Regions from separate parts of the Micromonospora palythoicola genome, predicted to be linked through region 1. Evidence: riboswitches for the same ligand, from Rfam matches in the RefSeq annotation. Region 1 holds a riboswitch; the other holds the start of a gene.
The links. A riboswitch is a leader RNA that binds a small molecule or an ion and turns the genes downstream of it on or off. The one in region 1 is predicted to bind cyclic di-AMP.
Positions count from the first base shown of each region.

Region 2: linked by a shared signal. The riboswitch ahead of V5O40_RS07575 (C39 family peptidase) and the one ahead of V5O40_RS06640 (coiled-coil domain-containing protein) in region 1 are both predicted to bind cyclic di-AMP.

Region 1 is NZ_JBAGKI010000009.1:116,726-119,741, forward strand. Features, by position in the region: gene V5O40_RS06630 (HelD family protein) at 1-586, shown strand, start outside; gene V5O40_RS06635 (cation diffusion facilitator family transporter) at 670-1,587, shown strand; cyclic di-AMP (ydaO/yuaA leader) riboswitch at 1,740-1,871, shown strand; gene V5O40_RS06640 (coiled-coil domain-containing protein) at 1,876-2,979, shown strand.
Region 2 is NZ_JBAGKI010000011.1:102,347-105,362, reverse strand. Features, by position in the region: gene V5O40_RS07580 (hypothetical protein) at 80-838, shown strand; cyclic di-AMP (ydaO/yuaA leader) riboswitch at 1,116-1,256, shown strand; gene V5O40_RS07575 (C39 family peptidase) at 1,480-2,361, shown strand; gene V5O40_RS07570 (DUF397 domain-containing protein) at 2,626-2,826, opposite strand; gene V5O40_RS07565 (helix-turn-helix domain-containing protein) at 2,817-3,016, opposite strand, start outside.

The DNA of each region.
Region 1 (3,016 bases):
GCAGTGGCGGATGGTGGGCCGGCGCGGCCGGTTGGCGTCCTGGACGGTGGTGGGCGACCCGGCGCAGACCGCGTGGACGGGGGATCCGCAGGAGCTGGCCCGGGCCCGTGACCAGGCGCTGGGTCGCCGTCGTCGGCACCGCTTCACCCTCACCACGAACTACCGGAACTCGGCCGAGATCTTCGCGGTGGCGGCGGCCGAGATCCGGCGGGCGTACCCCGATCTCGCGCTGCCCACCGCGGTCCGCTCCACCGGGATCGATCCGGTGCGGCTCGTGGTGCCGGCCCCCGAGTTGGAGGCGACCGTCGTGACGGCCGCCAGCGCCCTGCTCGGCGAGGTGGAGGGCACCGTCGGGGTGATCACCCCGGTGCCCCGACGGGATCAGGTCGCGGCCTGGCTGGGGGCACGTGGCGGCGATCGGTTGCAGGTGGTGACCAGCCTGGAGGCCAAGGGCATGGAGTACGACGGGGTGGTGCTGGTCGCCCCGGCGGAGATCCGGGCGGAGCCCGGCTCCGGTGTCCGTACTCTCTACGTCGCGCTGTCCCGGGCCACCCAGCGGCTGACCACCGTCGACCCGACCGGTTAGCGATCACGAGGCCCGACGATTGCACTCATAGCGATGTTGGCATAGGTCCGTCCCCGGCTCGCCGGACGACGGAAGGTGTCTGGGTGGGTGCCGGCCATGACCACCACCACGCTGCGGTGTCGACCGCCGCGCGCCGCCACTCCGGCCGGCTGTGGGCGGCGTTCGCCCTGCTCGGTGCGCTGACGGTGATCGAGGCGGTCACCGCGTTGCGGACCGGTTCGCTGGCCCTGCTCTCCGACGCCGGACACATGTTCACCGATGTGCTGGGCATCGGGATGGCCCTCGCGGCCGTGGCCGCCACCCGGCGGGCCGACACCGACCCGCAACGCACCTTCGGGCTCTACCGGCTGGAGGTGCTCGCGGCCCTGGCCAACGCGGTACTGCTCTCGGGCGTCGCGGTGTACGTGCTGGTCGAAGCGGTACGTCGCTTCGGAAATCCGCCCGAGGTGCTCGCCGGCCCGGTTCTGGTGGTGGCGGCGCTCGGCCTGCTCGCCAACGTCGCCGCGTTCGCACTGTTGCGTCCGGGTGCGCGGGAGAGCATCAACCTGCGGGGGGCCTACCTGGAGGTGCTGGCGGACCTGCTGGGCTCGCTGGGGGTGATCGCGGCCGCCCTGCTGATCGCGGTGACCGACTGGTGGTGGGCCGATCCGCTGGTGGCGGTCGCGATCGCCGGGTTCATCCTGCCCCGGACCTGGCGCCTGGGCCGGGCGGCGGTACGCATCCTGGTCCAGGCCGCACCGGAACACCTGCAGGTCACCGCCGTGCACGACCGGCTGGCCGCGGTGCCGGGCGTGGCCGGCGTCCACGACCTGCACGTCTGGACGTTGACCTCCGGCATGGAGGTCGCCTCCGCACACCTGACCGTCAGACCGGACGCCGATGTCGGCACCGTCCTGGCGGCGGCCCGTTCGGCGCTGCGCGAGGACTTCCAGATCGACCACGCGACCCTCCAGGTCGAGCCGCGTACCGACCCCGGGGGTTGCGGGGCGGTGCGGTGGTGACCAGGCCAATCGGGTAAAAGTAGGTTGTTGTCCGATTTGCTCTGGTTCACTAGTCAACAACCGAACACCAGCAGTAACAGCAGCTGCACCGGTCACGTGCGCACCGGTAGGCTCTGACCCGGCCATCGCCAGGCGGCACCCACCGGTGCCGGCGGCGGCCGCCGCCTAATCGCCCGCCAGGGCGAACCGGGGAACCATGTTCCTGGGGTGTATCCGCGCCAGCGGTAGGGATCTTCCGTCCCGAACCCGTCAGCTAACCCGGTCGGCGGCTGACGGAAGGACATGTGCATGCCAGCAGTGGCAACGGTAAGACCGGCCGCCCGTACGGCGGCCCTGATCGCCGCCGCGCTCGCCCTCACCCTCGGCGTCGCGCTGGCTCCCTTCTCCCCAGCGACCGCCGCACCGCAGGCGTTGCGGGCGGCGGCACCGGGAGATGTGGACGACGAGGGTGGCACCCCGGCCCTACGGGCCCAGCTGGAGGCTGCCAGCAAGGGCTACCTCGACGCCAAGACCGCGCTCGACCGCTCGGTGAAGCGGCAGAAGAAGCTGGCCGAGCGGCTCAAGACGACCGAGAGCCAGGTCGCCGAGCGCGGTACCAACGTCGCCGAGATCGCCGCTCAGGCGTACCGCACCGGACGGCTGGGTGCCGCTTCGGCGCTGCTCAACAGCGGGTCACCGGCCGGTTTCATGGATCGGGCGGCGGCGCTGGACGCGGTGGCCGCGAACGAGGACCGCGCGCTGCGGGAACTCCAGACCGCCCGGGACGAGGTCAGCGCCACCAAGCAGGCCCTGGACGCGGAGATCCAGGAGCAGCGCAAGCAGGTGGCCGTGATGGCCAAGCGCAAGGACCAGGCCGAGCGGGCGTTGACCGTGGCCATCGAGCGGGACGAGGCGGCCGAGCGGGCCAGGGCCGCCGAACGGGCCGCCCGGTCACCGTCGCGTAGCGGCGGGTCGAGCCCCACCGCCAAGCCGGCTCCGCGCAACTCCGACGGGTCGTGGCCCTCGGAGTCGTGCAGCGTCAACGACCCCACCCCGGCCAACGGCTGCATCACCCCACGCACCCTGCACGCGTTGAAGCAGGCCAAGTCGGCCGGCTTCACCCGGTACGTCTCCTGCTACCGCTCCGGCGGCTCCGGCGAGCACCCGAAGGGTCGGGCCTGCGACTTCGCGGCCCAGAAGAACGGCTTCGGCGGGGACGCCACCGGCGGTGACCGCTCGTACGGCAACAACCTGGCGGCGTACTTCGTCAACAACGCCGACCGGCTCGCGGTGCTCTACGTGATCTGGTACAGGCAGATCTGGTTGCCCAGCAGCGGCTGGAAGTCGTACAGCGGTGCCCGTGGTGACCCGTCCAGCGACCACACCAACCACGTCCACCTGTCGGTGTACTGACCTCCTCGTCGCGGGGGGGGGGGCGCGCCGGGCGGCG
Region 2 (3,016 bases), on a different contig from region 1:
AACCCCGGCAACCGCGCCGCAACGCCGTCCGCTGCCGGTACGACCACCTTCGCCGTACCGATGTCCCTGAGGTGCCGACATGGAGAAAACCGTTCTCTACCAGTTCCTGATCGACGTGCCGCGCGCCGCCGCCATCTGGTCGGTCCTGCTGGTGCTCGCGCTGGGCGTGCTCACCGTGCTGGTCGCCCGCCCGGAGCCGTCCGGACCGGTGGAGAAGACCACCGACCGGGACGCGCTCCGCGCCGCGGCCGAGGAGACCGACCTGCGCCGATACGCCGGGGAGGTGGCGGTCGCGGCAGCCGGCGCCGGCCAGAACGCCGAGCGGCGGCGCACGGCGTGGCGGGTGGCCCAGGGGGAGCTGGACCGCGCCTGGGTCGCGTACGACGAGGCGGAGGCCGCCGCCCGTCGGCTGGCCGGTGTCACCGGACTGCCGGCCCCGCGCACCCCGCGCACCCCGGCCGAGTACGCGGCTCGGGAGCGCTGGCTGCACCGGGCCGCGATGGCTGCCCACTGGCGCGGTGACCTGACCGTCCGGCAGCTCACCGACGTACTGGCGCACCGGTCCGGCTGGGATCCCCGACGTCACCCGGCCGAGCAGGAGGCCGTCATCGCCCGGGTGGTACGCGACAACCGCCTGGCCGCCTATCGATCGGCCGCCGAGCGGGAGCGTGACCTGTGGCGGGCGGCGGAACTGGCCACCGAGGCGGCCCGCAGCCTCTCCGCCGAGGCGTACGCGGCCGCCGCGCGGCTCCGACCGAACCGAGCGCCCGCGTCCGGACGCGCCGTCGTCGAGCGGTCCGACCTGGTCCCGCGTTGGCGTCCGGCTCGGCTCGGCTGAAATTCCGTGAGCCGGGTCACATTGGTTCGAAATTCGGTCACTGTTCGTAGGTGAGACGTTTGCCGCAGTAATCCCCGTCGAGTTTTCTCCCTGCCGTCCGGTTGTCACCCGTTGGTACCCGGAATGCGGTCGGTCCCATTGAACGACGCCAGTTCCCGGATACCCGAAAATTGCCCCGCCCGATCATGTTTAAGCAGGTCAGAGCGGGTTGGCTTCAAGGTGACCGGCCAGTAGTGTCAGCGCGTCCGGTGCGGTAACCGATCGCAGGAAGCGACGCCGTACCGACCCGCTCAATCGTGAACTCACGAACCGGGGACCCACTGCACCACTGGGGTGAATCCGCGAGCCTCGGCCCGCGGTAGGGCGACTTCCCGCCCGAATCCGTCAGCTAACCCGGTCGGCGGTGACGGAAGGAGTACCAACCCTCGTGCAGTCCGATGTGATCTCCCCGTTCCCCCACCTTCACGGCACCGCGGTGCCCGTGCTCGCCGGCCCGACCGCCGCGAGCTGACCCCGGTCATCGCCACCGCCCGGCCCGCCGGGCGTACCCCTGAACGGTCTGTCCCGCTCACCCGGGTGGTCGTCGGCGTCCCGTCGCCGACCCGACCGCCGGAGCCGGTGCGCCGTTCTCCCCTCAGCCCGTGGAGGAATCAGTGAAGCACGCCCTCACCCGCCGGCTCCGCCGGCTGGTCAGCGAACGCCCCTATCAGCTCGTTGCCGGATCCGCCGTGGCGCTCGTCCTGGCCACCGGCACCGGCGCCGCCCTGGCCGGCACCGGGAACACCCCGGCCCCCACGCGGGCCACCACCGCCGCCGAACTACGCGGCGACACGGTGGCCGCGCCGAGCCAGGCGCAGGTCGCGCCGGCCACCGCCGCGCCGAGCAGCGCCGCGCCGGCAAGCGCCGCGCCGGCCAGTCCGGCACCGGCAAGCGCCGCCGCCTCGCCGTCGCCGAAGCCCAGCTCGGCCACCCCGGACCCGGACCTGACCAGCAAGAAAGCGGCACCGAAGCCGCCCGCCTCGAAGGTTCTGGACTACGACCACCAGGCCCAGATCAACGGCTACTACTGCGGTCCCGCCGCGGTGCGTAACGCGCTGAGCGCCGCCGGTGTCGCGCGCAGCCAGGACGCCCTGGCCAGCCAGCTCGGCACCACGTTCGCCGGCACCAACTCGGCCGAGGACACCACCCGCGTCCTCAACGCCGTCGTCAAGGGCGACCCGTACGAGACCACGATGATCCGTGGCGGTGCGGCCACCCCGGCCCAGATGGACCAGCTCCAGGCGGACGTCGTCGCCGCCGTCACCGACGGGCGGGGCGTCGTGGTGAACGTCGCCGGCTCCGTCACCGACACCGACGGCCGCTGGCACTCCTTCCCCGGCGGCCACTACATCGCCGTGGTCGGCTACGACGACTCCGGCCGGCTGGTGAAGATCGCCGACTCGGCCGACGCCTCCTACCCGTCGTACTGGCTCAGCACCATCGACCTGGCCAACTGGGCCGCCACCCGCGGCTACTCGGCCTGATCGCATCGTTCCGCCGCACCCGGAAGCCCTCGGCCCGCTGGCCGAGGGCTTCCGTTTCGGGTACGTCGAGCGGTGGGTCGTGCTGCGTTGTGGGGTCGACGTGGCTCGGGTTTCGTCAGGCGTGGGTCGAGCTGTGTCGACGGGTCGACGTGACTCGGGTCTCGTCAGGCGTGCGTCGTGCCCGTGTCGTCGGGTCGACGTGGCTCGGGGTTCGTCCGGCGTGCGTGCGGTGCGGTGTCGCCGGGGCGACGAAGTTCGGGCTCGTCAGGCGTGCGTGCGGTGCTGCTTCGCCAGGCCGACGAAGCTCGCCCAGGCGGCCGGGGTGAAGACCAGCGTGGCGGCGTCGCGGTTCTTGGTGTCGCGGACCAGCACGACGCCGGGCAGGTTGTCGGCGACCTCCACGCAGTCGCCACCGCCGGCGCCGCTGCGGGTGGACTTGCGCCAGGTCGCGCCGTTCAGATCCATGGCTTCACAACATCCTTCATGCGCTCGATCGACTGGCGGCCGGACAGTGCCTCGTTGCGTACCGTCTCCCACCGGGACAGCAGGTCACTCAGGTCGTCGTCCTTGTCGACCAGGACGCCGCCGAGTTGAGTTTCGAGATTACCCACCCAGCCGCCGTCCGCGCCCCGCGCCAGGATGAAGGGGCCGGTCA